Regions from separate parts of the Rubrivivax sp. JA1026 genome, predicted to be linked through region 2. Evidence: riboswitches for the same ligand, from Rfam matches in the RefSeq annotation. Region 2 holds a riboswitch; the other holds the start of a gene.
The links. Region 2 has a riboswitch for S-adenosylhomocysteine ahead of ahcY (adenosylhomocysteinase). Riboswitches for the same ligand answer to the same signal wherever they lie in the genome.
Positions count from the first base shown of each region.

Region 1: linked by a shared signal. The riboswitch ahead of metH (methionine synthase) and the one ahead of ahcY (adenosylhomocysteinase) in region 2 are both predicted to bind S-adenosylhomocysteine.

Region 1 is NZ_JAALCQ010000002.1:280,680-295,625, reverse strand. It holds gene malE (maltose/maltodextrin ABC transporter substrate-binding protein MalE) at 1-240, shown strand, start outside; gene malF (maltose ABC transporter permease MalF) at 364-1,917, shown strand; gene malG (maltose ABC transporter permease MalG) at 1,921-2,811, shown strand; gene G5B56_RS05020 (alpha-amylase family glycosyl hydrolase) at 2,835-4,523, shown strand; gene G5B56_RS05015 (pullulanase-associated domain-containing protein) at 4,577-5,053, shown strand; gene G5B56_RS05010 (carbohydrate porin) at 5,159-6,433, opposite strand; gene glk (glucokinase) at 6,608-7,627, opposite strand; gene G5B56_RS05000 (glucokinase) at 8,013-9,923, shown strand; S-adenosyl-L-homocysteine riboswitch at 9,936-10,026, shown strand; gene metH (methionine synthase) at 10,044-12,767, shown strand; gene G5B56_RS04990 (YifB family Mg chelatase-like AAA ATPase) at 12,801-14,330, opposite strand; gene G5B56_RS04985 (P-II family nitrogen regulator) at 14,733-14,946, shown strand, end outside.
Region 2 is NZ_JAALCQ010000002.1:592,514-607,459, reverse strand. It holds gene glmS (glutamine--fructose-6-phosphate transaminase (isomerizing)) at 1-149, opposite strand, end outside; gene G5B56_RS06425 (Lrp/AsnC family transcriptional regulator) at 304-777, shown strand; gene G5B56_RS06420 (YcjF family protein) at 854-1,816, shown strand; gene G5B56_RS06415 (class I SAM-dependent rRNA methyltransferase) at 1,986-3,167, opposite strand; gene G5B56_RS06410 (tyrosine recombinase XerC) at 3,379-4,320, opposite strand; gene G5B56_RS06405 (DUF484 family protein) at 4,329-4,994, opposite strand; gene dapF (diaminopimelate epimerase) at 4,991-5,836, opposite strand; gene G5B56_RS06395 (lysophospholipid acyltransferase family protein) at 5,844-6,734, opposite strand; gene G5B56_RS06390 (lysophospholipid acyltransferase family protein) at 6,731-7,585, opposite strand; gene metK (methionine adenosyltransferase) at 7,799-8,980, shown strand; gene purT (formate-dependent phosphoribosylglycinamide formyltransferase) at 9,121-10,326, opposite strand; gene G5B56_RS06375 (hypothetical protein) at 10,465-10,962, shown strand; gene G5B56_RS06370 (HAD-IIB family hydrolase) at 10,963-11,787, opposite strand; gene ppk2 (polyphosphate kinase 2) at 11,818-12,981, shown strand; S-adenosyl-L-homocysteine riboswitch at 13,042-13,122, shown strand; gene ahcY (adenosylhomocysteinase) at 13,208-14,644, shown strand; gene metF (methylenetetrahydrofolate reductase [NAD(P)H]) at 14,775-14,946, shown strand, end outside.

The DNA.
Region 1 (14,946 bases), 310 kb from region 2:
ATCAACGCCGACGTGCCGCTGGGCACGCCGGCGAACAAGGCGTTCTTCAAGGAGCTCTCCAACGACCCCAACATCAAGGCGACGATGGAGAACGCCCGCCGCGGCGAGCCGATGCCCAACATCCCCGAGATGGGCCGCTTCTGGTCGTCGATGGCCTCGGCGCTGGAGAACATCACCAACGGCCGCCAGCCCCCGAAGGAAGCGCTCGACGCGGCCGCCGCGCGCATGCTCGGCAAGTAAGCCGGCACGGCCGGCCACCGGCGGGCGCCCGCGCGGCCCCGCCCGGTGGCACACGCACGGGGCGGCCTGGCGCCGCCCCGGTTCGAGCGACGGCGCCCGCGAGGGAGGCGCCACGGGACGACGATGGGACGAACCGACTGGGGCCGACTGCTGAAGTGGCCGTTCACGACGGTCACGGCGCTGGCCTGCCTGTGGCTGGTGTTCCGCATCTACGCCAGCGGCCAGCCGCTGTGGGCGGTGGCGCTGCTCGGGCTGTTCGGGCTGGGCTTCTTCGTCTACCTGTCCAACGTCGCCTTCGCCTACCGCTACCTGTTCCCCGGCCTGGCCGGGATGCTGGTGTTCGTCGCCTTCCCGCTGCTGTACACGGTGCAGATCGGGTTCACGAACTACTCCTCGTCCAACCTGCTGAGCTACGAGCGCGCCAGCGCCTACCTGCTGGAGCAGACGACACCCGGCGAAGGCCACGGCTGGGGCTTCACGCTGCATCCCGACGGCGAGCGTTTGCGGCTCGTGCTGGCGCCGGGCCAGGCCGACGACGACGAGGAACCCGAGACCCGCGCGGCGCGCAGCGTCGTCACGCCGGCGCTGACGCTGGGCGGCGCGCAGGAGCTCAGGCTCGAGCCGCTGGCCGCGTCGGGCTACACGCCCGGCGAACCGCTGCCGCTGGGCGCGGTGCTGAAGAACCGCCAGGCGCTGGCAGCGCTGAAGCTCGTGCTGCCCGACGGCAGCGCGCTGTCCTATGCCGGCGTGCGCGAGTTCGCGCCGCTGGTGCCGACCTTCACGCGTGAAGCCGACGGCGTGCTGCGGCAGACCGCCACCGGCGAGCTCTTCCGCGCCAACCACGACACCGGCTTCTACGAGAACGAGGCCGGCGAGCGCCTGCAGCCGGGCTTCAAGGTCGGCATCGGCCTGGGCAACTACCTGCGCATGGTCGAGGACCCGGACTTCCGCGGCCCGTTCATCCGCATCTTCGTCTGGACCGTCGTCTTCGCCGGGCTGACGGTGCTGCTGACGCTGGCCGTCGGCACGACGCTGGCGGTGCTGCTGAACTGGGAGGCGCTGCGTTTCCGCACCGTCTACCGCACGCTGCTGTTCCTGCCCTACGCGGTGCCGGGCTTCATCTCGATCCTGGTCTTCAAGGGCCTGTTCAACCAGAACTTCGGCGAGATCAACCTGATCCTGAACGCGCTGTTCGGCATCAAGCCGTCGTGGTTCGCCGACCCGTTCCTGGCCAAGGTGATGATCCTGCTGGTCAACACCTGGCTGGGCTACCCGTACATCATGGTGCTCTGTACCGGGCTCATCAAGGCGATCCCGTCGGACCTGTACGAGGCCTCGGCGATCTCCGGCGCCAAGCCGCTGACCAACTTCTGGAAGATCACGGCGCCCTTGATCGTCAAGCCGCTGACGCCGCTCCTGATCGCGTCGTTCGCGTTCAACTTCAACAACTTCGTGCTGATCGCGCTGCTCACCAACGGGCGGCCCGACTTCCTCAACACCAAGGTGCCGGCCGGCACGACCGACATCCTGGTGTCCTACACCTACCGCATCGCGTTCCAGGACTCGGGGCAGAACTTCGGGCTCGCCGCGGCGATCTCGACGATCATCTTCTTCCTCGTGGCGATGCTGTCGATGGCCAACCTGAAGCTGGCCAAGGTCAACGACGAACGGAAGTAGCGCATGGCCATCGTCACCGGCAAGTCGCAACGCTGGCGCCTGATCGGCGCGCACCTGTTCCTGATCACGCTGATCGCGGTGACGGTGTTCCCGCTGCTGGCCATCGTCTCGATCTCGCTGCGCCCGGGCAACTTCGCCACCGGCTCGCTGATCCCCGAGACGATCAGCTTCGAGCACTGGAAGCTGGCGCTCGGCATCCCGTACCAGGCCGCCGACGGCAGCCTCGTGCAGCCGCCCTTCCCGGTGCTGCGCTGGCTGTGGAACTCGGTGAAGATCGCCGGCATCTCGGCCTTCCTGATCGTCGCGATCTCGACGACCGCGGCCTACGCCTTCGCGCGGCTGAAGTTCCGCTTCAAGACGCAGATCCTGAACTCGATGCTGCTGCTGCAGATGTTCCCGGCGGTGCTGGCGCTGGTGGCCATCTACGCGATCTTCGAGGCCATCGGCAGCTACGTGCCCTGGCTGGGCATCGAGACCCACGCCGGGCTGATCGTCGCCTACCTCGGCGGCGTGGCGATGCACATCTGGACCATCCGCGGCTACTTCGACACCATCCCCGTCGAGATCGAGGAATGCGCCAAGGTCGACGGCGCGACGCACTGGCAGGCCTTCCGCTACGTGCTGCTGCCGATGGCGGTGCCGATCCTGATGGTGGTCTTCGTGCTCGCCTTCATCGGCGCGGTCATCGAGTACCCGGTGGCGTCGATCCTGCTGCGCCAGGAGCACAACCTGACGCTGGCCGTCGGCTCCAAGTACTTCCTCTACGAGCAACGCTACCTGTGGGGCGACTTCGCCGCCGCGGCGGTGCTGTCGGGCCTGCCGATCACGCTCGTCTTCCTGTTCGCCCAGAAGTGGATCGTCTCCGGCCTCACGGCGGGTGGCGTGAAGGGCTGACGCACCTCACCGGACTGCGCCGCATGATGTTCCGCCGCACCTTCGCCGCGCTCGCGGCCGCCCTTGCCGTCTCGTCCGTCTGGGCCGCCGACGAGCCCGCCGCGCGCCCCGGGCGCTTCGCCGACAACCCGATCGTCTACTTCGTCGTCACCGACCGCTTCGCCAACGGCAACCCGGCCAACGACGGCAGCTACGGCCGCACGCGCGAAGCCCGGCCGCAGGACGACATCGGCAGCTTCCACGGCGGCGACCTCGCCGGCATCACGCAGAAGCTGCGCGAAGGCTGGTTCCGCGAGCTGGGCGTCAACGCGATCTGGATCACCGCGCCCTACGAGCAGATCCACGGCTGGGTGGTCGGCGGCAGCAAGGAGTTCAAGCACTACGGCTACCACGGCTACTTCGCGCTCGACTTCACGAAGCTCGACGCGAACATGGGCACGCCGGCCGAGCTGCGCGAGCTGGTGGCCACCGCGCACGGCCAGGGCATCCGCATCCTGTTCGACGTCGTGATGAACCACCCGGGCTACGGCGACATCCAGAGCCTGTCCGAGTACGTCACCGAGCCCGAGACCGACAGGAAGCGCGGCATGCTCTGGAAGGGCTACGAGGCCGCGACGCTGCGCGACTACCACTCGTGGATCGACTACAACGACCCGGCCTGGCTGCAGTGGTGGGGGCCGGACTGGATCCGCTCCGGGCTGCGCGGCTACACCGAAGGCGGCAGCGACGACCTGACGAAGCAGCTCGCCTACCTGCCCGACTTCAAGACCGAGTCGGACAAGCCGGTCGGCCTGCCGCCGTTCCTGAAGAAGAAGGCCGACACCGAGGCGGTGGAGTTGCCCGACACGACGGTGCGCGGCTACCTCGTCAACTGGCTCTCGCGCTGGGTGCGCGACTACGGCATCGACGGCTTCCGCGCCGACACCGTCAAGCACGTCGAATACGCCTCGTGGACGGCGCTGAAGGACGCGTCGACGAAGGCGCTGGCCGAGTGGAAGGCCGCCAACCCGAAGGCCGCGATCGACGACGCGCCGTTCTGGATGACCGGCGAACACTGGGGCCAGGGCATCGCGCGCACGCGGCACTACGACATCGGCTTCGACAACATGATCAACTTCGACTTCCAGCGCCGCGCCGAGGCCAAGGGAGCCGAACTCGAGCCGGTCTACGCCGAGTACGCCCGCACGCTGGCCGCGCCGGCGACGCACAACGTGCTGTCCTACCTCTCCTCGCACGACACCCAGCTCTTCGACCGCAAGGCGATCCTCGACGGCGCCACGGCGCTGATGCTGGCACCCGGCGGCGTGCAGATCTACTACGGCGACGAGAGCGCGCGCCCCGACGGCCCCGCGGCCTACGGCGACCCGCAGCAGTCCACCCGCTCGGACATGAACTGGGCCAGCCTGGACACGGCGGCGCTGGCGCACTGGCGCAAGCTGGGCCAGTTCCGCGCCCGCCACGTCGCCATCGCACGCGGCCAGCACCGCCAGATCGCGGCCCAGCCCTACACCTTCGCCCGCGTGCTGCCCGAGGACCGCATCGTCGCGGCCATCGGCGCCCGCGGCACGGTGACGATCGACGTCGCCGAGGTCTTCGCCGACGGCACGCGCGTGCAGGACGCCTACGGCGGCGGCCGCGCGACGGTGGCGGCCGGCAAGGTCACGCTCGACGCCGACCCGCGCGGCGTGGTGCTGCTCGAAGCGCTGAAGTGAACCAAGGAGGCCGCGGGTGGGCGGCCCGTTCGAACCCCACCGAAGGAGCAAAGATGAAACGACTCGCCTGGATCGCCGCACTCGGAACCGCCGCCCTGCTCTCGTCCGGCCCGGCCGCCGCGCAGGACGCCGTCAAGGCCGCCGAGGTGCCGGCCGACTCGGTCTCGCTGCACTACTACCGCCCGGACGGCAACTACGCCGGCTGGGGCGTGCACTTCTGGGAATCGTTCGAGAAGGTGCAGGACGGCCAGGTCGTCGGCGCCAAGACCAAGTCCGACGCGCCGATCATGGGCATCACCTGGGGCAACCCGATGCAGCCCACCGGCAAGGACGGCTTCGGCGTGTACTGGCAGGTGCCGGCCAACGAGTTCCGCAACGGCAAGATCAACTACATCATCCACCGCGGTGACAGCAAGGACTGCGTGAAGGACTCGGCCTGGTTCCTGCCGCAGGGCCGCCAGATCTTCATCAACCAGGGCGACTGCACGGCCTACCTGACGCTGGAAGAGGCGCTGAAGGCACGCAAGTGACGCGGCCCGCGGGGGCCGGCGACACGGCCCCATGAAAAAAGGCGCTCCGTCGGAGCGCCTTTTTGCTGGCCGGACGGCCGCCCGAGGCGGCCGTCGCTCAGCTCGTCACCACCAGGCCTCGACCTGGAAGCCGATCGTGCTGCCGTGCGTGGCCGTGCCGAACTTGCCACCGGCGATCGCGCCGGCGTAGATGTCGCGCGCCGCCTCGTTCCACTTGGCGTAGGTGTAGAACAGGCGCAGCTCAGGACGCGCCCAGAAGCTCGGGCCCACCGCCAGCGTCGGCGCGATGGTGAACTTCGTCAGGTTGATCGTCTTCTGGTAGCTGGCGTCGTCGTTCGGCTTGATCCGGTCGTGGCCGAGTTCGGCGACGATGCGGAAGTAGTCGTTGATCGCGTAGACCGGACGCACGCCGGCGGACATCCAGGTGCCGTTGAAGCCGATCCAGTCGTTCTTCGGCGTGTCGGACTTCTGGTAGATGAAGGTCGCCATGCCGCCGAACTTCGGCGTCGTCTGCCAGTTCAGGATTTCGACGAAGCGCCACTTCTTGGCACCGTCGGAGTTGGCCACCTCGTCGGTCGCCGGGTAGCCGTAGTCGAACTGCGCGACGGTGCCCTTCGAGTACTGCAGCGCCGCCTTGTTGAAGCCGCCGAGCACGCCGCCCTTGAAGTGCTGGACCGTGAAGCCCCAGCCGTTGTTGTCGTTGGCGTCGACGCTGGTGTCGGCGGTGTTGTACTGCAGGCCCAGCGTCAGGTCGCCGTAGGCGCCCAGGCCGATGCCGCCGACGCGGAAGTCGTGCCGCGTGGCCGCCGTGTCCTGGCCCATCGTGTTGCGGAACAGCGCATAGCTGAGGTTCAGGCCGCTGTCGCCGATCTTGTAGCCCTCGACACCGAAGCCGGTGCCCGAGGTATCCCAGTAGTAGAAGTCGTTGATGTGGATGTCCTGGCGCTGGTAGTAGCGCTTGCCCACCCAGACCGCCGCACCGTTCATCATCGGCAGGTTCTTCACCTCGATGTAGTTCTGGCGCGCCGCGATGTCACCATCGTCGACCAGGCTCGCGTAGCTGTCGCTGTTGTCGTTGTTGTTGATCGAGTACGACAGCATGCCGTGGTAGATGAACTTCACGCCGTCCTTCTTGGACTCGAAGAGCTCCTGCGTGAAGCCGAGCTCGGCGTAGGTGTCGCATTCGTTGCCGAGGCGGTACTTGGTGCCGGTCAGCCCCGGCGTGCCCGGCAGCGCGAAGCAGACCTGGCCGCCGTCCTCGGAGTTGCTGCCGCCGCCCGAGCGGAGGTAGCCGTTGAAGTCCAGCGCGAACGCGCTGCCGCTGCACAGCGCGGCAGCGGCGGCGAGCGGAAGAAGTCGGGTGTGAAGGCGAGACATCATGAACTCCTCATTCGTGGTCTATTGGTGATGGGGACAGGAAGGGAATTCGGCGGGCGCCCGTCGTGCAAGCCCCGACCCGAATCGCGACCGTCGTCCAGGCGGTCGCGGCTGTGCCGTCGCGCGCGGGGTCTCGCGGTCCCCCGGCCCGACGGGCGCCTGGATGCCACGGCGCGTTCATGCGGCGTGGCCGGTTGAGCCGGCGCGGCGGCGCCGCGCCTCGATGGCCGCGGCGGCGCCATACAGCGCCGCGTACGGCTCGACGATCAGCGCCGTCGGGATCGCCTCGAGATAGGCGCGGAAACGCCCCTTGGACTCGAAACGCTCGCGAAAACGCGACGCGAAGAAGAAGTCGGCGAAGTGCGGCACGATGCCGCCGCCGATGAAGACGCCGCCGCGCGCCCCGAAGGTCAGCGCGACGTTGCCGGCAAAGCCGCCCAGCATCGCGCAGAAGGTGTCCAGCGTGGCGGCGCACAACGTGTCCTGGCCGCTGGCGCCGCGCGTGCCGATGTCCTCGGCCGTCAGCTCGGCGGCCGTCTCGCCGCGCACCCGGGCGACGGCGCGGTACAGCGTCGGCAGGCCGATGCCCGACAGCAGCCGCTCGGCCGAGACGTGGGCGAACTCGCCGCGCACGGTGCGCAGGACCTCGGCCTCGAAGTCGTCGGCCGCCGCCAGCGTCGCGTGCCCGCCTTCGCCGGCGATCGCGCGCCAGCCGTGCGCGGTCTCGAGCAGGCCGCCGACACCCAGGCCGGTGCCGGGCCCCAGCACGGCCAGCGTTCCGCGCGCGCTGGGCAGCGCGCCGTGGGCGCGCAGCTGCCGCGGCGCCAGCCCGGGCAGCGACAGCGCGAGCGCCTCGAAGTCGTTGAGCATCAGCAGGCCGTCCAGCCCGAGCGCGGCCTCACTCGCGGCGCGCGAGAACGACCAGGCGCTGTTGGTCAGCTCGATGCGGTCCTGCCCGACCGGCGTGGCGACCGCGAACGCGGCCCACGACGGCGGGCGCCAGGCAGCCCCGGCCGCGGCCTGCCGCTCGGCCAGGTAGGCGCCCGCGGCCTCGACCGGGCCGGGATGGTCGGCACAGCGCACGCGGTGGATGTCGCGCGGCGCGCCCCCGGGGCCGTCGACGAGCGCAAAACGGGCGTTGGTGCCGCCGATGTCGGCCACCAGCCACGTCTGCCCGGCCGCGGCGTCGAGGTTCACGACAATCCCTCCCCCGCCGCGCTCGACGAGGGCCGGCCGGCGCACACGGCGACGATCGGGTGATGGTTCACGCAAGCCCTCCTCGACTCGAACCAGGCGCGCCGGATCGGCGCCGCTGCGATGCACGGCAAGATGCTTGCAAAGCGGAGAAAAGGTAGCAAAACTACAAGTGCGCGACAAGCCAATGTTGCATGAGGGCAACTGAGGGCTTCCCCCTGACCCCAGGCTCGCCGGGCACGCGGCCTGCTTGGGCTTCCTTGAAGCAGGGCTGTCCTGGCCACCTTCTGGTGCAGGCACCCTTGGACGCGGATCTGACGGGATCGGTAGTCCGGCTACATCGTTACCCCGGCCGCACCGTCAGACGGCCCGGAGCTCGCCAACGGCCATGACGCCTTTCGAACACCCCCGCCTGATCGCCGACATCGGCGGCAACTACGCCCGCTTCGCCGTCGAGGCCGCCCCCGCGGTCTTCGGCCACGTCGCCTCGATTCCCTGCGCGGCGCACCCGGACTTCCATTCCGCGGTGCGCGCCTATCTGGGCTCGCTGCCGGCCGCGCTGGCCGAGAGCATCGAACACGCCGCCGTCGCCATCGCCAACCCGGTCGAGGGCGACCTGGTGCGCATGACGAACTACCACTGGCAGTTCTCGATCGAGCAGATGCGCGAGCGGCTGGGGCTGCAGACGCTGGTCGTCATCAACGACTTCACCGCGCTGGCGATGGCGCTGCCGCGGTTGTCCAACGCCCAGCGCCGCCAGGTCGGCCCCGGCGAGGCGCGCGAGCGCAGCGTCATCGGCGTCATCGGCGCCGGCACCGGGCTGGGCGTCTCGGGCCTGATCCCGACGGCCGACGGCTACATCGCGCTGGGCACCGAAGGCGGCCACGCCAGCTTCGCGCCGCGCGACGAACGCGAGATCGCGATCCTGCGCTACGCCGCGCGCCAGCACGAGCACGTGTCCTTCGAGCGCCTGCTGTCGGGCCCGGGGCTGGAGCTGATCTACCGCGCCGTCTCCGAAGGCCGCGGCGGCGAGCCGCTGGCGGCCACCGAGATCACACGCCGCGCGATCGACGGCGGCGACGCGCTGTGCCTGCAGGCGGTGGAAGCCTTCTGCTCGATCCTCGGCACCGCCGCCGGCAACCTGGCGGTGACGCTGGGCGCCTTCGGCGGCATCTACATCGGCGGCGCCATCGTGCCGCGGCTGGGCGAGTACTTCGAACGCTCGCCGTTCCGTGCCCGCTTCGAGGACAAGGGCCGTTTCAGCGACTACGTGCGCACGATCCCGACCTTCGTCGTCACCGCCGACAACGCGACCTTCGCCGGCGCCTCGGCGATCCTCGCCGAGCAGCTGCGGCGCATGGACGCGCAGCAGGACACCGCCGTGCTCGGCCTGATCCGGCGCGTGCGCAACAAGCTGTCGCCGGCCGAGCGCCGCGTCGCCGACCACGTGCTCGCGCACCCGCGGCCGACGCTGTCGGACCCGATCGCCGAGATCGCACGCGCCGCGTCGGTCAGCCAGCCGACCGTGATCCGCTTCTGCCGCTCGCTGGGCTGCGAGGGCCTGTCCGACTTCAAGCTGCGCCTGGCCTCCAGCCTGACCGGCACGATCCCGGTCACGCACACCCAGGTGACCGGCGAGGACACGATGCTGGAACTCGGCGTCAAGGTGCTGGGCAACACCGCGTCGGCGATCCTGCAGGTGCGCGACCAGCTCAACCGCGACGCCATCGACCGCGCGATCGACCTGCTGACCGCGGCCGAGCGTGTCGAGTTCTTCGCCGTCGGCCACTACGGCGTCGTCGCCGACGACGCACAGCTGAAGTTCCTGCGCTTCGGCGTGCCGTCGATGGCCGTCACCGAACACCGCCTGCAGGTGCTGACAGCCAACGTGATGCGGCCGACCGACGTCGCCGTCATCATCAGCAGCAGCGGCCAGGTCGAGGACCTGCTGGCGGTGGCCGACAAGGCCCACGAACGCGGCACGCCGGTGCTGGCGATCACCGCCAGCCAGTCGCCGCTGGCGAAGAAGGCCGACGTCGCGATCATCGTCGACCACCTCGAGGACCCGTCGACGCACGTGCCGATGATCAGCCGCATCCTGCACCTGCTCGTCATCGACATCCTGGCCGTCGGCGTGGCGATGCGCCGCGGCGCCGAGCGTGTCGCCGAGCTGCCGCGCGAGGAGATCGCCGGCTTCGACGAGGCGCCGCTGGAGGCGCCGCCGCCGGGCGCGCGCCGCGCCGGCCCCGGCATCAGCACCGCCGGCCCGCTGGCCCATCTGACCGCGCACAGCCGATAAAATCGCGGGCTCCGCCCCGAGGAGCGTTGCGATGGCGTCGGCCACCAGGCTCGGGGCGAGCCGCGGCGCCCGCCGCGGCCCCAGGCAACGGCGCTCGTCCCATTCCTCCGGAGTGACACGATGACCGCTGCCCTGCCCGCGATGCGCCTGTCGGGCCTCGAACCCGTCTCGATCGGCGACGGGACGCTGTTCGTCAACATCGGCGAACGCACCAACGTCACCGGCTCGCGCGCCTTCGCCCGCATGATCCTCGAAGGCCGCTTCGAGGACGCGCTGTCGGTCGCACGCCAGCAGGTCGAGAACGGCGCCCAGGTCATCGACGTCAACATGGACGAGGCGATGCTCGACTCGGCCGCGGCGATGGACCGCTTCCTGAAGCTGCTGGCCACCGAGCCCGAGATCGCGCGTGTGCCGGTGATGGTCGACAGCTCCAAGTGGAGCGTCATCGAGACCGGGCTCAAGTGCCTGCAGGGCAAGGGCATCGTCAACTCGATCTCGCTGAAGGAAGGCGAGGCCGAGTTCAAGCGCCAGGCGAAGCTGGTGCGCCGCTACGGCGCCGCCGCCGTCGTCATGGCCTTCGACGAGCAGGGCCAGGCCGACACCTACCAGCGCAAGACCGAGATTTGCGCGCGCGCCTACCGCATCCTCGTCGACGAGGTCGGCTTCCCGCCCGAGGACATCGTCTTCGACCCCAACGTCTTCGCGATCGCCACCGGCATCGAGGAGCACGCCAACTACGCCGTCGACTTCATCGAGGCGACACGCTGGATCAAGCAGAACCTGCCCGGCGCCAAGGTCTCGGGCGGCATCAGCAACGTCTCGTTCAGCTTCCGCGGCAACGACCCGGTGCGCGAGGCGATCCACACCGTCTTCCTGTACCACGCGATCAAGGCCGGCCTGGACATGGGCATCGTCAACGCCGGCATGGTCGGCGTCTACGACGACCTGGACGCCGAGCTGCGCGAACGTGTCGAGGACGTGGTGCTGAACCGCCGGCCCGACGCCGCCGAGCGCCTGATCGAGATCGCCGAGCGCGCCAAGGGCGCGGCCCGAGACGACTCGGCGCGCCTGGCCTGGCGCGCCGGCACGGTCGAGGAGCGCCTGGCGCACGCGCTGGTGCACGGCATCACCGAGTTCATCAGCACCGACACCGAGGAAGCCTGGCGCGCCATCGAGGCCCGCGGCGGGCGGCCGCTGCATGTCATCGAAGGCCCGCTGATGGCCGGCATGAACACCGTCGGCGACCTCTTCGGCCAGGGCAAGATGTTCCTGCCGCAGGTCGTCAAGAGCGCGCGCGTGATGAAGCAGGCGGTGGCCCACCTGCTGCCTTACATCGAGGCCGAGAAGCAGGCGCTGCAGGACGCCGGCGGCGACGTCAAACCCAAGGGCAAGGTCGTCATCGCCACCGTCAAGGGCGACGTGCACGACATCGGCAAGAACATCGTCACCGTCGTCCTGCAGTGCAACAACTTCGAGGTCGTCAACATGGGCGTGATGGTCCCGTGCCAGGACATCCTCGAGAAGGCGCGTGTCGAAGGCGCCGACATCGTCGGCCTGTCGGGGCTGATCACGCCCAGCCTGGAAGAGATGCAGCACGTCGCCGCCGAGATGCAGCGCGACGCCTGGTTCCGCGAGCGCGGCACGCCGCTGCTGATCGGCGGCGCCACCTGCAGCCGCGTGCACACCGCGGTGAAGATCGCGCCGCACTACGACGGCCCGGTGATCTACGTGCCCGACGCGTCGCGCAGCGTCGGCGTCTGCTCGGACCTGCTGTCCGAGGAGCGCCAGACGGCCTACGTCGCCGAGGTGCGCGCCGACTACGAGCACGTGCGCCGGCTGCACGCCAGCAAGAAGGCGACGCCGCTGGTGACGCTGGCCGCCGCGCGCGCCAACCGCGCCCGCCCCGACTGGGCGGCCTACGAGCCGCCGGCGCCGCGTGCGCCGGGCCGGCGCCTGTTCCGCCACTACGACCTGGCCGACCTGGCGCGCGTCATCGACTGGGGCCCGTTCTTCCAGACCTGGGACCTGGCCGGCCCCTACCCGGCGATCCTCGACGACGAGATCGTCGGCGAGGCCGCACGGCGCGTCTTCGCCGACGGCCAGCGCATGCTGGAGCGCCTCATCGAAGGCCGCTGGCTGCAGGCCAACGGCGTCGTCACGCTGCTGCCGGCCAACACGGTCGACGAGGACACGATCGAGGTCTACACCGACGACAGCCGCAGCCAGGTCGCGATGCGCTGGACGCCGCTGCGTCAGCAGGGCGAACGCCCGGTGATCGACGGCGTGCCGCGGCCCAACCGCAGCCTCGCCGACTTCGTCGCGCCGCGAGGCGTCAAGCCCGACTGGATCGGGATGTTCGCCGTCACCGCCGGCATCGGCTGCGAGGAGCGCGCCCAGCGTTTTGCCGAGGCCCACGACGACTACTCGGCGATCATGGTCAAGGCCCTGGCCGACCGCCTGGCCGAAGCCTTCGCCGAACGCCTGCACCAGCGGGTGCGCACCGAGCTCTGGGGCTACGCGCCCGACGAGGCGCTGGCCGTCGACGAGCTGATCGGCGAACGCTACCGCGGCATCCGCCCGGCGCCGGGCTACCCGGCCTGCCCTGACCACGGCCCGAAGCGTGCGATGTTCGAGCTGCTGAAGGCCTCGGAGATCGGCATGGGCCTGACCGAGAACCTGGCGATGACGCCGGCAGCCAGCGTCAGCGGCTTCTATCTCGCGCACCCGGAAGCGGGCTACTTCAACGTCGGCCCGGTCGGCGACGACCAGGTGGCCGACTTCGCCGCGCGCGAAGGCATCAGCCCGGAGGACGCCGAACGCCGGCTGGCGACGCAGCGGCGCTGAGGTCGCCGCGGCCGCGCAGGCCGCGGCATCCGCTCAAGCCACGCGGCCGAGCCCGCGCTGCAGCTGCAGCGCCTCGGCCGTCGCGGTGACGCCGATCGACGCGGCGCCGTCCAGGTCGGCGATCGTGCGCGCGACGCGCAGCGTGCGGTGCAGCCGCCGGCCCGACCAGCCCAGCTTCTCGGCCGCGGCCTGCAGGAAGCGCCGTGCGGCCGGCTCGGCGGCGCAGCAGGCGTCGGTGCGCGCGGCGTCGAGCAGGCCGTTGGGCTCGCCCTGGCGGTCCAACTGACGCTGGCGCGCCGCGGCCACACGGGCGGCGACCACCGCCGTGGCCTCGCCGTCGGGCGCGGCCATCAGCTCGGCAGGCCGCACCGCGGGCACCTCGATCTGCAGGTCGATGCGGTCCAGCAGCGGCCCCGACAGCCGGCCCTGGTAACGCGCCACCGCGTCGGCACTGCAGCGGCAGGCGCGGCCGGTGGCGGCGAAAGCGCCGAGCCAGCCGCAGGGGCAGGGGTTCAGCGCCGCGACGAGCTGGAAACGCGCCGGAAACTGCGCCTGGCGCGCCGCGCGCGAGATCGTGATGCGCCCGGTCTCCAGCGGCTCGCGCAGCGCCTCCAGTGCCGCACGCGGGAACTCGGGCGTCTCGTCGAGGAACAGCACGCCGCCGTGGGCCAGCGATATCTCGCCGGGCCGCGGCGGCGAGCCGCCGCCGACCAGGGCCACCGCGCTGGCGCTGTGGTGCGGCGAGCGCACCGGGCGGCGGCCGAAACCCGCGCCGTCGAGCGCCTGCGGCGCCAGCCCCTGCAGCGCGGCGGCGACCAGCGCCTCGTCGTCGTCCATCGGCGGCAGCAAGCCCGGCAGGCGCGCGGCCAGCATCGACTTGCCGGCTCCCGGCGGGCCGACGAGCAGCAGCGAGTGCTGGCCGGCCGCGGCGATCTCCAGCGCGCGCTTGGCCGCGGCCTGGCCACGCACGTCGCGCAGGTCGGGCGGCGCCTCGCCGGGCTCGGCCGGCGGCGGCAGCGCCGGCGGCAACGGCTCGGCGGCCTCGCCGGGCAGCAGCGCCTGCACGACCTCGAGCAGCGTCGCCGCGCCGCGCACGTCGAGCCCGGCGACACGCGCCGCGCTGCCGGCGCTGGCCGCCGGCAGCACCAGCGTGCGGCCGCCGCCGTCGCGCCGGGCGGCCAGCGCCAGGGCCAGCGCGCCGCGCACCGGGCGCAGCTCGCCGGCCAGCGACAGCTCGCCGGCGAACTCGCAGGCCGCCAGCCGCGGCGCGTCGAGCTGGCCGTCGGCGGCCAGGATGCCCAGCGCGATCGGCAGGTCGAAGCGTCCGGACTCCTTGGGCAGGTCGGCCGGCGCCAGGTTGACGGTGATGCGGCGGTTGTGCGGGAACGAAAAACCGCTGGACTGCAGCGCGGCACGCACTCGCTCGCGCGACTCCTTGACCTCGGTGTCGGCCAGGCCCACCAGCGTGAAGCTCGGCAGGCCGTTGGCGAGCTGCACCTCGACGTGCACCGCCGGCGCGTCCAGCCCGTCGAGCGCGCGGCTCATCACGACCGCCAGGCTCATCGTCCACCTCCCGGCGGCGATTGTCCGGCCCGTGCCGGGCGCGCACGGGGGGCCGGGACCGCACCAAAGGAGTGCACCAAAAGAGGGATGCACGGGCGCGTGCACACGCTGCCGGCGGTGGCGGCCCCGCCTCGACGGTGCAGTCACCTTTTGTAGCGACTGGCATGGAAGCTGCAGTAGCGGCTGCGGCACTCGTCACCTCCGCACTGCAGCCCCTCATGAAGAGACTGATCCCGGCCGGCCCCGACACCGCAGCGACTCCCGCGGTGCAGGCAACGGGCCGCGCGCATCCGGTGCCGAAGCACATCCCCGTCGCCAAGGCCGGCCACGTCCGCACGTCGCGCTCCGGCGCGCCGTCGGCGGGCGGGCACACGCAACCCTAGAGGAACCAGAGGACCGACCATGAAGATGGTGACCGCGATCGTCAAACCATTCAAGCTCGATGAAGTGCGCGAGGCCCTCAGCGGCATCGGCGTTCAGGGCATCACCGTGACCGAGGTGAAAGGCTTCGGGCGCCAGAAGGGCCACACCGAGCTCTACCGCGGCGCCGAGTACGTCGTCGACTTCCTGCCCAAGGTGAAGATCGAGGCCGCCGTCGACGAGGCCATCGTCGACC
Region 2 (14,946 bases):
CGCGAGGTGCTGCGCGCGCGGCGCAGCTCGCCGTCCTGGTGCACGGCCACGCCGCAGGAGTCGTAGCCGCGGTACTCCAGCCGCTTCAGGCCTTCGATCAGGATCGGGACGATGTTGCGCGTGCTGACCGCGCCGACGATGCCGCACATGGGTTCAACCTTTCGTACTTCGGTGGCGGGATGCTAGGCCGGGACGGATGAAGTTTTCGTTCATTGATGTCGTGATCGTGAACGATTCACCCACACGAATGAGGCATCGGTATTTTCTTTCGTTACTTCACATCGGATGGCATATCCTTTCGTCATGGATCTCGACGCCACCGACTACCGCCTGCTCGAGCTGCTGCAGGACGACGCCTCGCTGTCCAACCAGGCACTGGCCGAACGCGCCCACACCTCGCCAGCGACGGCGCTGCGGCGCGTGCGGCGGCTGGTCGACGGCGGCGTCATCGAGCGCCGAGTCGCCCTGCTCTCGCCCGAACGCCTGGGCGCCGGGCTGACGGCGCTGGTGGAGATCACGCTGGACCGCCAGGGCGCCGAGCACCTGGACGCCTTCGAGGCCCGTGTCGCCGGCGACGCCGCGGTGCAGCAGTGCTACCGCGTGTCGCCGGGGCCGGACTTCGTGCTCGTCGTGCACGCCGCCGACATGGCCGGCTACCACGCGCTGGTGCAGCGCCTGTTCACGCAGGACGCCAACGTGCGCAACGTGAAGGCTTTCTTTAGCGTCAAGCGCGCCAAGTTCGACCCGCGGCTGCCGCTGCCGGCGCCGGCGCGCTGAGCGCCAAGCACCCGCGGCGCAGCGGACAAAGCGCGCTCGCTAGAGTGCGCGCGTCACCACCTGCCGCCACCGCCCGATGAACACCGCCGACACCCGCGCCGTCCTGACGATCGCCCTGCTCGCCGCCTTCGCCGACGGCCGCAAGCACGAACGCGAGCGTGAACAGATCCGCCGCATCGCCGAAGGCCTGGCGCAGGACGCGGCTGTCGACCTGCCGTCGCTGGTGCAGGACGTGTTGCTCAAGCGCGTGGACGTCGCCAGCGCCGCCGCCGCGCTGGGCAGCGCCGAGGCACGCCAGCTGGCCTACGAGATGGCGGTGGGCGTCTGCGACGCCGACGGCACGCAGAGCGACGCCGAGCGCGCCTTCCTCGCCGACCTGGCGCGTCGTCTCGGCCTCGACGACGGCGAGGCCGGCGCCTACGCGGCGCAGGCCGAGACGCTGGCGTCGGCGGACGTCGCCGGCGAGGTGGTGGAGACGGCCCCGGCGGACACCGTGGCGCGCCCGGCCCGGCCCGCGGTCGACGAGGCCGAGCTGGACCGCGCGATCCTCAACGCCGCGATCCTGAACGGCGCGCTGGAGCTGCTGCCGGAGTCGCTGTCGACGCTGGCCATCATCCCGCTGCAGATGAAGCTGGTGCACCGCGTCGGCCTGGCCTACGGCTACCCGCTGGACAGCGGCCACGTGAAGGACTTCCTGGCCACCGCCGGCGTCGGCCTCACCTCGCAGTACCTGGAACAGGCCGGGCGCAAGCTGCTGGGCGGCCTGCTCGGGCGCGTCGGCGGCGGGCTGCTCGGCGGCCTGGGCAAGCAGGCCGTCAGCTCAGGGCTGAGCTTCGCGACGACCTGGGCGCTGGGCCAGGTCGCCAAGCGTTACTACGCCGGCGGGCGCACCTTCTCCACCGAGATGCTGCGCAGCACCTACACCGAGCTGCTGCAGCAGGCGCGCGGCCTGCAGAGCCAGTACGCGCCGCAGATCCAGCAGCAGGCGCGCACGCTGGACGTGCAGAAGGTGATGGCGATGGTGCGCGGGGGGCGGTGAGGCCAGGAAGGCTGGGGTCAGAAGCCTGGAAGCCTGGAAGCCTGGAAGCCTGGAAGCCTGGGGAAGCCTGGAAGCCTGGGGAAGCCTGGAAGCCTGGGGTCAGGTCCCTCATGAAGTCTGGGGTCAGGTCCTGCGGGACCTGACCCCGAGCGGCCGCTGAACGCCGGCGCTACTGCCTGACGATCGCCAGCCCCTTCAGGTACTCGCCCTCGGGGAAGAACAGCGTCGTCGGGTGGTCGGGCGCGCCTTCCAGCCGGGCCAGGATCGCGCCATCGACACCGGCGTCCATCGCCGCGCCGGCGACGATCTTGTGGAACAGGTCGGCGCTGATGCCGCCCGAGCAGCTGAAGGTCAGCAGCAGGCCACCCGGCTCCAGCAGCTTCAGCGCCAGGCGGTTGATGTCCTTGTAGGCGCGCGACGCACGTTCGGCGTGCGCCGCGGTCGGCGCGAACTTCGGCGGGTCGAGCACGATGGCGTCGTAACGCTGCCCCGCCTTCAGCTCGTCGCGCAGGAACTGGTTGACGTCGGCGTCCTGCGTGCGGCTGCGCGCGGCGTCGAAGCCGTTCAGCTCGACGTGGGCCTGCACCCGCTCCAGCGCCGGCGCCGACGAGTCGATGCTGGTGACGTGGCGCGCACCGCCGGCCAGCGCCGCGACGCTGAAGCCGCCGGTGTAGCAGAAGCAGTTCAGCACACGCTGGGCGCCCTGCTGGCGCACCAGCTCGGCAAAACGCGCGCGGTTGTCGCGCTGGTCGAGGTAGAAGCCGGTCTTGTGGCCGGTGGCCACGTCCAGCGTCAGCTTCCAGCCGTGTTCGCGGATCGTGACCTCGGTGCCGCCGCCGCCGCGCAGCCAGCCGGTCACCGGCTCCAGGCCTTCGAGCGAACGCACGCTGGCGTCGGAGCGTTCGTACAGGCCGCGCGCGCCGGTCTGCACCATCAGCGCGTCGGCGATCACGTCCTTCCAGCGCACGCTGCCCACCGACAGGAACTGCACCGACAGCAGGTCGCCGTAGCGGTCGACGACGAGGCCCGGCAGGCCGTCGGCTTCGCCGTGGATCAGGCGCACGCCGTCGCTGGCCACCGGCAGGCGAGCGCGCAGCGCCAGCGCACGTGCGATGCGGCGCTGGAAGAAGTCGGCGTCGATGCGTTCGCTGGCCTCGAAGCTCCAGGCGCGCACGCGGATCGTCGAGTTCGGGCTGTAAGCACCCCAGGCGAGGAAGCTGCCGTCGGCGGCGTCCACCCGAACGGTCTCGCCGGCGTCGGCCTTGCCTTTTTCGATGCTGCCCTGGAACACCCAGGGGTGGCGGCGCTGCAGCGAGCGCTCCTTGCCTTCGCGCAGTCGGATCGTTTTCATGGGCGCGATTGTCGCCGCGCCCTGAAGAACGGGTTCAGAAGAACGGGGTCAGGTCTCGGAGGAACGGGAGGAACGGGGTCAGGTCTCGTGAGACCTGACCCCTGACGGCCCGTGAGACCTGACCCCTGACGGCCGCTGAAGAGCGGAAGAACGGGGTCAGGTCTTGCGAGACCTGACCCCAGACCGCCGACCCCAGACCGCCGGCGCGGCCTCAGCCGCCTTCGGGCGTCTTGCGTTTGGCCCGCGGATGCGCGGCGTCGTAGGCGCGTGCCAGGTGCTGGAAGTCGAGCTGGGTGTAGACCTGGGTCGTCGAGATGCTGGCGTGGCCCAGCAGCTCCTGCACCGCACGCAGGTCGCCGCTGCTCTGCAGCAGATGGCTGGCATAGCTGTGGCGCAGCATGTGCGGGTGCACGTGCGTCGGCAGCCCGGCTTGCAGTGCGATCTGCTTCAAGCGTGCGCGCAGCGCGCCTTGCGACAGGCGTTCGCCACGCCGGCTGACGAAGAGCGCCGGCTCGCCGGCCGCGGCCAGTTGCCCGCGCACCGCCAGCCAGGCGGCCAGCGCCTCCAGCGCCTTGGCGCCCACCGGCACGCTGCGGCGCTTGCGGCCCTTGCCGAGCACGTGGGCGCTGGCGTCTTCGGCGTCGATCCAGCCGGCGGCACCGGCCGACGGTGCGAGGTCCAGCGCCAGCAGCTCGCCGATGCGCAGTCCGCAGCCGTAGAGCAGCTCGACGATCGCGTGGTCGCGCGCCGCCAGGCGGGCGTCGCCGTCTTCGTTCTCGTGTTCGGCCAGCGCGACGGCCTGGTCGACCGGCAGCGCCTTGGGCAGCGGCTTGCCGGTCTTGGGCGCCTTCAGGCCGTCGACCGGATTCGCCGGCACCAGGCCTTCGCGGCCCCACCAGCGGTACAGCCCGCGCCAGGCCGACAGCACCAGCGCGATGCTGCGCGGCGCGAGGCCGGCGGTGCGCAGCTGCGCCATCCAGCGGCGCACGTGGTGCGGCTGGGCGGCGCGCAGTTCGACACCGTCGGCTGCGGCCGAGGCCGCCAGCCGGCCGAGGGCGTCGCGGTACAGCGCCAGCGTGCGCGGCGCCAGCCGGCGCTCGACGCCCAGGTGGTCCAGCCAGCGCTGCACGTCGTCGGGCAGCGTGGCGCCCATCGTCGGGCTCAGGCCGTCAGACGCGAGAGAGCCGCTCCCGCGGTGTCGCCGATGCGCACCAGGAACTCGGTGCCCATGTCGGCGCTGTAGCGCGTCGGGTCGGGCGAGCCCAGGATCAGCAGGCCGAAGCTGCCGGCCGCGCCGCGCAGCGGGATCAGCGCCACCGAGGCGATGGCGCCCGGCTCGGGCAGCCAGCTCACGGCCTCGAAACCGGCGTTCACGCCGCAGTACGGCTGCGACAGGCTGTCGGCGAAGCTCTTCACGTCGTCGCTGACCGGCTCGCTGAAGCGCTGGCCTTCGTGCGCCGGGGCGACGTTCCAAAGCCGCAGCGCGGCCTGCGGGATCATGAACTGGTGCTGCAGCTCGTCGACCAGCACCGCGGGCAGCGCGGCGGCGTCGGCGGTGACGAGCAGCGCGCGTGTCCAGCGGTGCAGGCGTTCGGCGATGCCGACGTTCTCCTGGCTGTGCCGGATCATCTCGACGATGCGCATCTCCAGGCCCTTGATGCGGTCGCGCAGCATTTCCATCTGCCGCTCCTGCAGCGAGACGGCGCGCTGGCCGTGCGGGCTGGTGAGCTGCACGCTGGACAGCAGCTCGGCGTGGCGCTCGAAGAAGCCGGGCGTGTTGGCCAGGTACTCGGCGATGTCGTTCTCGGTGATGCCCTGGAGGTTCACAGCTCGATTTCTCCTTCGAAGACGGTCACGGCAGGGCCGGTCATCAGCACCGAGGCGCTGTCGTCGGGCCACTCGATCAGCAGGTCGCCGCCGCGCGCGTGCACCTCGACACGGCGGTCCAGCCAGCCCAGGCGGATGCCGGCGACGACCGCGGCGCAGGCGCCGGTGCCGCAGGCCAGCGTCTCGCCGGCATCGCGCTCGTAGACACGCAGCTTCACCTCGCCGCGCGACAAGACCTGCAGGAAGCCGGCGTTGACACGGCGCGGGAAGCGCGCATGGCTTTCGACCCGCGGGCCGACGGCGGCCACCGGCGCGGCGTCGACGTCGGCTACACGCATCACCGCGTGCGGGTTGCCCATCGACAGCACGGCGACCTCGACACCGGCGTCGGCCAGCGGCCAGAGCTCGAAGCCGTTGACGAGGCGCGGCGTCAGCCCGCTGGCGTCGAAGGGCACACGCGCCAGGTCGAAGACGGGGCGGTTCATGTCGACACGCACGCGGCCGTCGGCGGCCAGCGACAGCTCGAGCAGGTTGTTGACGGTCTCGACGCGGATCGTCTTCTTGTCGGTCAGGCCGTGGTCGACGACGTAGCGCACGAAGCAGCGCGAGCCGTTGCCGCACTGCTCGACCTCGTCGCCGGTGTTGTTGAAGATGCGGTAGCGGAAGTCGACGCCGGGCGTCGTGCTGCGCTCGATGACGAGGATCTGGTCGGCGCCGACGCCCAAGCGCCGGTCACCCAGCCGGCGGATCTGCTCGCGCGACAGCGCCAGCGGCGCGCCGGTGGCGTCGAGCACGACGAAGTCGTTGCCGGCGCCGTGCATCTTGGTGAAGCGCAGTCGCATCGGCGGATTATCGCTTCGTGTACAGCCCGGGCTCGCCCTCGGGGCGGGTCTTGAACCGCTTGTGCACCCAGAGGTACTGCGACGGGTTGCGCACGACCTCGCTCTCGATCCACTCGTTCATGCGCCGGGCGTCGGCCTCGGCGTCGTCGCTGGGCCAGTCGGTGAACGGGGGCAGGAAACGCACGCGGTAGCCGGCACCGCCGGGCAGGAACTCGGCGACCACCGGCTGCACCGTCATCTTCAGCCCGCGCGCCATCTTCGACGGCGCCGTCAGCGTCGCCGCCGGCACGCCGAAGAACGGCACGAACACCGCCTCGCGGCGGCCGAAGTCCATGTCGGGCAGGTTGAAGAAGGCCGCGCCGCGTTTGACGGCACGCACCAGCGGCAGCGCGCTCTCCTGGCGCGAGAACACCTCGCCGCGCCCGAAGCGCAGCCGCCCGGCGCGCATCGCCGCGTCCATCACCGCATTGCTCTGGCGCTGGTAGATCGAGGCCACCCAGCGCTGCTGGAACAGCTGCGTGGCGGCGCCGGCGACGTCCAGCGCCAGGAAGTGCGGCACCAGCCACATCACCGGGCGCTCGCTCTCGTCGGCCAGGTGGACCTGGCCTTCGACGTGGATCAGGCGCTTCAGGCGCTCGGGGCTGGCGTACCAGAGCAGGCCGCGTTCGATGAGGCTGCGGCCGAGCCAGCCGAAGTGCTCGCGCGCGATGCGCTCGCGCTCGGCGGCGGGCTTGTCGGGAAAACACAGCTCCAGGTTGCGCAGCGCGATGCGCCGGCGCGAGCCGGCGAGGCGGAAGAACAGGGCGCCGAGGCCGCGGCCGAGCGCGGCCTGCACCCCCAGCGGCAGCCAATGCAGCAGCCAGACGAGCGCCAGCACGGCGCGGGACAGCAGAGTCATGAGGACGCGCCGCTGCGCGGCGCCTTGTAGCGGTGGTAGCCCCACAGGTACTGCGTGGGCTTGAGGCGGATGACGGCTTCCATCGAGCGGTTGACGGCGATCGCACCCGCTTCGTCGCCGCCGTCCTCGGGCAGCGGCACCGGCATCGGCATCAGGCGCACCACGTAACCGGCACCACGCGGCAGGCGTTCGGCCCAGAGGATGGCCACCGCGGCGCCGGTCTGCTGCACCAGGCGCGCGGCCAGCGTCATCGTGTAGGCGGGCTGGCCGAAGAACGGCGCCCAGACCCCCTGGCCTTCGGGCGGCACCTGGTCGGGCAGCAGGCCCACGGTCTCGCCCTTCTTCAGCGCCCGCAGCATCTGGCGCACGCCGGCCAGCGTGGCCGGTGCGGTGGCCAGCGCCGGGCGCGCGCGTGCGGTCTCCTCCAGCTCGCGCAGCAGCTGCTTGCGCGCCGGGCGGTAGAGCACGGTCAGCGGCTGGCGCGCGCCGAAACGTTCGGCGTAGGCCTGGGCGGCGATCTCGAAGCTGCCCATGTGCGGCGTCAGCAGCACCAGGCCCTTGCCGCGGCCCAGCAGCGACTCCATCAGCTCGGCGCCTTCCCAGAGCACCGGGTCGGCGATCGGCTGCTCGCGCGGGCGCAGCCACAGGCGCGGCACCTCCATCACCAGGCGGCCGGCATCGGCCACCGCCTCGCGGCGCTCGGCCGCGGTCAGCCCGGCCAGCGCAGCATTGGCGTCCAGGCGGCGGCGGTAGGACGGCGAAGCCCAGTAGACCAGCCAGCCAAGGAAAGCGCCCAGGACGTGGAGAAAACGCAAGGAACGGCGAGACAGCCAGCGAACCAGGAAAAACATGCTTGTATGATCCGGCCGTCGCCGAGTTAACAGGACAACTTGCGGGGCGACGCGGGAGCCGAAGGATACCGAGGCCCCGCCGGGCGAGACGCCGCTTCGGGTGGTGTTGGCTCAACAAATCCGCTAAAGCGTTCGCCGCGGCTCCAGATGCATCTGACCCCGACGATCGCGAAGTCAGGGTTCGATAGACAGACAGACAGGAGCTTTTCAGCAGTGGCGAACGATTTCCTCTTCACCTCCGAATCCGTCTCCGAAGGCCATCCCGACAAGGTGGCCGACCAGATCTCGGACGCGATCCTCGATGCGATCTTCAAGCAGGACCCGCGCAGCCGCGTGGCCGCCGAGACGCTGACCAACACCGGCCTCGTGGTGCTGGCCGGCGAGATCACGACCAACGCGCACGTCGACTACATCCAGGTCGCGCGCGACACGATCAAGCGCATCGGCTACGACAACACCGACTACGGCATCGACTACAAGGGCTGTGCGGTGCTCGTCGCCTACGACAAGCAGAGCAACGACATCGCCCAGGGCGTGGACCACGCGTCCGACGACCACCTGAACACCGGCGCCGGCGACCAGGGCCTGATGTTCGGCTACGCCTGCGACGAGACGCCCGAGCTGATGCCGGCGCCGATCTACTACGCGCACCGCCTCGTCGAGCGCCAGGCCGAGCTGCGCAAGAACGGCAAGCTGCCCTTCCTGCGCCCCGACGCCAAGAGCCAGGTGACGATGCGCTACGTCGACGGCAAGCCGCACTCGATCGACACCGTCGTGCTGTCGACCCAGCACCACCCCGACCAGAGCGAGACCGCCACCAAGCTGAAGGCCAGCTTCTACGAGGCCGTCATCGAGGAGATCATCAAGCCGGTGCTGCCCAAGGAATGGCTGCAGGACACGCGCTACCTGGTCAACCCGACCGGCCGCTTCGTCATCGGCGGCCCGCAAGGCGACTGCGGCCTGACCGGCCGCAAGATCATCGTCGACACCTACGGCGGCGCCTGCCCGCACGGCGGTGGCGCGTTCTCGGGCAAGGACCCGTCCAAGGTCGACCGCTCGGCCGCCTACGCCGCGCGCTACGTCGCCAAGAACGTCGTCGCCGCCGGCCTGGCGCGCCAGTGCCAGGTGCAGGTCGCTTACGCGATCGGCGTCGCCAAGCCGATGAACATCACGGTCTACACCGAAGGCACCGGCGTCATCTCCGACGCCGAGATCGCCAAGCTGGTCGAGACCCACTTCGACCTGCGCCCCAAGGGCATCATCCAAATGCTCGACCTGCTGCGCCCGATCTACGAGAAGACCGCCGCCTACGGCCACTTCGGCCGTGAAGAGCCGGAATTCACGTGGGAGCGCACGGATAAGGCTGCGGCGCTTCGCGCAGCCGCCGGGCTGTAAGCCCCGCCGCGGCAAGAGAGGTCAGGTAAGAGGGGTCAGGTCTCACGAGACCTGACCCCAGACCTCCACGAGACCTCGCGGCAGGAGGGGTCAGGTCTCACAAGACCTGACCCCGGCGTTCTGACCCCGGTCTTCCCGACTCAGGCCACCCGCGGCCGGACCTTCGACGCTGCGAGCTTGGCGCGTTCGCGCGCCGTGTCGACGTCGTCGGCGTGCACCAGCGCCACGCCCATGCGGCGCTTGCTGAAGCTCTCGGGCTTGCCGAACAGGCGCAGCTCGCTGCCCGGCACGGCCAGCGCGTCGGCGACGCCGTCGAAGACGATGCCGGCGGCGTCGACGCCGCCGTAGACCACGGCGCTGGCGCCCGGGCTCTTCAGCGAGGCGTCGACCGGCAGGCCGAGGATGGCGCGCGCGTGCAGCTCGAACTCGTTCTGCCACTGCGTGGCCATCGTCACCATGCCGGTGTCATGCGGCCGCGGGCTGACCTCGCTGAACCAGACCTGGTCGCCCTTGACGAAGAGCTCGACGCCGAAAAGGCCCAAGCCGCCCAGGTCGTCGGTGATCTTCTTGGCGATGTCGCGCGAGGCGGCCAGCGCCGCCGGGCTCATCGGGTGCGGCTGCCAGCTCTCGACGTAGTCGCCGCTGACCTGCACGTGGCCGATCGGGTCGCAGAAATGCGTCTGCGGCTGGCCGTCGGCGCCCAGCGCGCGCACGGTGAGCTGGGTGATCTCGTAGTCGAAGTCGATGAAGCCCTCGACGATGATGCGGCCGCCGGCAACACGGCCGCCGGCCATCGCGTAATCCCAGGCCTTCTTCACGCCGTCGGGGCCGTCGATCTTGCTCTGGCCCTTGCCGCTGGAGCTCATCACCGGCTTGACGACACAGGGGTAGCCGATGCCGCCGTCGATCGCGGCCTGCAGTTCTTCCAGCGAATCGCAGAAGCGGTAGGGGCTGGTCGGCAGGCCCAGCGTCTCGGCGGCCAGGCGGCGAATGCCTTCGCGGTCCATCGTCAGCCGCGCGGCGCGCGCCGTCGGGATGCAGCGGATGCGGCCTTCGGCCTCCAGCTGCTCGAGCACCGGCGTCGCGATGGCCTCGATCTCGGGCACGACGAGCTGCGGCTTCTCGGCCTCGAGCAGCGCACGCAGCTGCTCGGGGTCGCTCATCGTGATCGTGCGCGCGTGGTGCGCGACCTGCTGGCCGGGCGCGTTCTCGTAGCGGTCGACGGCGATCGTCTCGACGCCCAGGCGCTGCAGCGCGATCAGCACCTCCTTGCCGAGTTCGCCGCTGCCCAGCAGCAGGACACGGGTGGCGGACGGGGACAGCGGCGTGCCGATGACGGTGCTCATGACGGATGGGGCGGAAGTCGGACGGAGGGCCCGGATTGTCGCCGCAGGCATGCCGCGGGCCGCTTGTCGCGCGACACAACGCGACCTTTGCCCGGCTTTTCCCGCTCAACGACTTCGCCGGACAGCCGAAAGTCAGGCATGGCCCACCTCGACGACCTCTTCGGCGCCCCGCTGCACGAGCACCGTGGCGACCGCCAGCACCGCTTCATGGAGTCGGCGGACATCAACATCGTCTTCCGCGAGCTGTTCCGCCCGCTGCAGGCCAACGTGCGCCGCGGCATGACCATCGAGGGCCAGCTGTACGGCATCGAGATGGACCCCTGCATCCCCGGCGAGCTGCTGGGCTCGACCTGGATCGCGCCGGTGGCCGGCACCGCGTCGGACCCGGAACGCCTGGCCGACAACGGCCTGCGCCGCGCGACGCTGGCCGAGCTGCTGGCCGAGCCGCGGCCGGAGGCGCTGTTCGTCTACGTCTGCGAACGCAAGATCAAGCGCCGCCCGGTGCTCTACGTCGAGCTGGCGTCCGAGGACGGCCAGTACGCCGCCGAGTACCCGATCCGCTCGGCGCGCGGCTGGCACCACCGCGAGCTGATCGAGGCGCCGTACCGCCGCCTGGGCCCGCTGGCGCTGGCCTGATCAGCGCCCGAAGCCGGCGATCACCGCCTGCGCGACCTCGGCGAAGCCGGCGCCGCGCTCGCCGCGCGTGATCCAGCGCGGCCAGGTGTGCAGCTGGGCGGCGAAACGCCGCAGGTTGGCGACGCCGACCGAACGCTCGAAGGCCCCGAACATCAGCTGGTCGTTGGTCGAGTCGCCGACGTAGACCCAGCGGTCGATCTCGCCGGCCAGCTCGCGGCCGTACAGCCGGCGCAGCATCCAGTGCGCCGCGCTCAGCTTGGTGTGCGTGCCGATCCAGCCGTTGACGTGGATCGAGCTGACGGTGGCGGTGAGGCCTTCGTCGCGCATCAGGCGCACGACGGTCTCGATCTGCGCCTCGTCCAGCCGGGCGAACTCGGAATGGTCGACGGCGATGTCGGTGACGCGGCCGTCGCTGTCGCGCGCCAGCGTCGCGCCCGGCACCTCGTGCAGCACGCGCGCCGCGGCGGCGCGCAGGCGCTCGGCGTTGTGCACGCGTTCGGCCGCGGGCTGGGCGAACTCGACGCGTGCACCGTCGCCGTCGGGGATCAGCGCCGCGCCGCCGTTTTCGGCGACCATCGCGTCCAGCGGCCAGGCGCCCAGCAGCGGCAGGCACCAGCCCAGCGGCCGCCCGGTGATCGCGATCACCGGCACGCCGGCGGCCCGCAGTTCGGCCAGCGCGGCGGCGGCCGGCGGATCGATCCTGCCCTCGGCGGTCAGCGTGTCGTCAATGTCGGTGAAGACGCCGAGGCTGCCGTGAAGTGCGGCGGGGACGAGGTCGACGGCTTGACTCAAGATAATTGACAGCTCGGCTGGACGGTCGATCATGGGCAGGTCGAAACGTCGCGAGCGCGTCTCATGGCCCAGGATTCTGCCGCAAGCCCCCCGCCCCCCAAGCCTGCGCGACGCCCCCGTCGCCCGCGTGCCGTCGCCAGCGGCGACACCGCGCCGACGCTGTCGGCGCCGGCCATCGAGGCCAGCGTCGTGCAGCGTGCCGCCGAGCGCCACCAGACCGCGACCGCGATGGCACTGAAGGACGTGCTGGCCGCGCACGCCAACGGCGATGCCGGCCCCGATGGCGAGTGGCTGCGCCAGATGCAGGCGCTGATCGCCGGCGCCTCGCCCGACGAGGCCAAGGCGCTGCGCCGGCTGCTGTTCGCACGCGAGACCGTCGTCCCCGAGGGCGTCGACCCCGACCTCGAGCTGCGCCCCGGCTGGCGCGACGGCGGCTACCCGTACAAGAACCTGATGTCGCGGCGCAGCTACGAGCGCCAGAAGTACCGGCTGCAGGTCGAGCTGCTGAAGCTGCAGGCCTGGGTCAAGGAGACCGGCCAGCGTGTCGTGATCCTCTTCGAGGGCCGCGACGCCGCCGGCAAGGGCGGCACGATCAAACGTTTCATGGAGCACCTGAACCCGCGCGGCGCGCGCGTCGTCGCGCTGGAGAAGCCCAGCGACGTCGAACGCGGCCAGTGGTACTTCCAGCGCTACATCCAGCACCTGCCGACACGCGGCGAGATCGTGCTCTTCGACCGCAGCTGGTACAACCGCGCCGGCGTCGAACGCGTGATGGGCTTCTGCTCGGACAACGAGTACGACGAGTTCATGCGCCAGGCGCCGGAGTTCGAGCGCCATCTCGTGCGCAGCGGCGTGCACCTGTTCAAGTTCTGGTTCTCGGTCAGCCGCGACGAGCAGCGCCGCCGCTTCAAGGAGCGCCGCGCCCACCCGCTCAAGCAGTGGAAGCTGTCGCCGATCGACGTCGCCTCGCTGGACAAGTGGGACGACTACACCCGCGCCAAGGAGTCGATGTTCCTGCACACCGACACCTCGGACGCGCCGTGGATCGTCATCAAGTCGGATTGCAAGAAGCGCGCGCGCCTGAACGCGATGCGCTACCTGCTGCACCGCCTGCCGTACTCGAACAAGGACCTGCACACGCTGGGCACGGTCGACACGCTGCTCGTCGGGCGCGCGGCGATCGCCAGCTTCCGCGCGGACGAATTCACGCCGGCCGCCGACGCCTGACCCCGGCCGCGGGCCGGCGCCGTTTCGCGCGCGGCCGGCCCGTGGCTACAATCGCGCACCGTTTCCGAGGAGCGTTGCAACCTCACCCGCTTGAGGCCAGGCTCGGAAATCTCACCCCCATTGCAACTGCGCTCACCCGCTCGACTGACGTCGTGGGTGGTGGGCGATGCGCTTGAACCTCCCCTGACGCCTGCCGCGCGGGTTCCAACCGAACTGGAGCCCCGTGATGAACGCCGTCCTGAAAGCACAGCACCACCCCGATTACGCGATCGCCGACCTGTCGCTCGCCGCCTGGGGCCGCAAGGAACTCAACATCGCCGAGTGCGAGATGCCCGCGCTGATGGCCATCCGCAGCGAGTACGCCGAGAGCCAGCCGCTCAAGGGCGCGCGCATCACCGGCAGCCTGCACATGACCATCCAGACCGCGGTGCTCGTCGAGACGCTGCAGGCGCTGGGCGCGCAGGTGCGCTGGGCCTCGTGCAACATCTTCTCGACCCAGGACCACGCCGCCGCGGCGCTGGTCGAGCGCGGCACGCCGGTCTTCGCCTACAAGGGCGAGAACCTGACCGACTACTGGGACTACACCCACCGCATCTTCGAGTTCGGCCCCGCCGGCACGCCGGGCGAAGGCCCGAACATGATCCTCGACGACGGCGGCGACGCGACGCTGCTGATGCACCTGGGCAAGCGCGCCGAGAAGGACCTGTCGGTGCTGGACAAGCCGACGAGCGAGGAAGAGACCTGCCTGTTCGCCGCGATCAAGGCCAAGCTCGCCGTCGACCCGACCTGGTACAGCCGCAAGAGCGCCGAGATCATCGGCGTGACCGAAGAGACGACGACCGGCGTGCACCGCCTGAACGAGATGTCGGCCAAGGGCACGCTGCTGTTCCGCGCGATCAACGTCAACGACTCGGTCACGAAGAGCAAGTTCGACAACCTCTACGGCTGCCGCGAGTCGCTGGTCGACGGCATCAAGCGCGCCACCGACGTGATGGTCGCCGGCAAGATCGCCGTCGTCGCCGGCTACGGTGACGTCGGCAAGGGCAGCGCGCAGGCGCTGCGCGCGCTGTCGGCCCAGGTCTGGGTGACCGAGATCGACCCGATCAACGCGCTGCAGGCGGCGATGGAAGGCTACCGCGTCGTGACGATGGACTGGGCCGCCGACAAGGCCGACATCTTCGTCACCGCCACCGGCAACAAGAGCGTCATCACCTTCGACCACATGGCGAAGATGAAGCACAACGCGATCGTCTGCAACATCGGCCACTTCGACAACGAGATCGACGTCGCGTCGCTCGAAGCCAAGTGCCAGTGGGAGGAGATCAAGCCGCAGGTCGACCACGTCATCTTCCCGGACGGCAAGCGCATCATCATGCTGGCCAAGGGCCGCCTGGTGAACCTGGGCTGCGCCACCGGCCACCCGAGCTACGTGATGAGCTCGTCGTTCGCGAACCAGACGATCGCCCAGATCGAGCTGTTCACGCACAGCGACTACTACGAGGTCGGCAAGGTCTACGTGCTGCCCAAGCACCTCGACGAGAAGGTCGCGCGCCTGCAGCTGAAGACGCTCAACGCCGAGCTGACCGAGCTGACCGAAGAGCAGGCGGCCTACATCGGCGTGCCCAAGCAAGGGCCCTACAAGCCGGATACGTACCGGTACTGAGCCCCCGCAGCGCCTTCGGCGCTCCCCCGCGGCCCGGCAGAGCCGGGTCGCGGCGCTTGCTTGATGGGCCGCTGTTCCGCCAAGAGGCGGACACGGCCCGCTTCTCTCATGCCCGCCCGCGAGTTCGCCCATGAGCACCACGCCCGTCAGCTTCGAGTTCTTCCCGCCGAACACGCCGGTCGGCGCGGACAAGCTGCGCACCGTCGTCCAGGATCTGGCGGCGGTGAACCCCGAGTTCTTCAGCGTCACCTACGGCGCCGGCGGCACGACGCGCGAGCGCACGCTGGACACCGTCAAGGCCA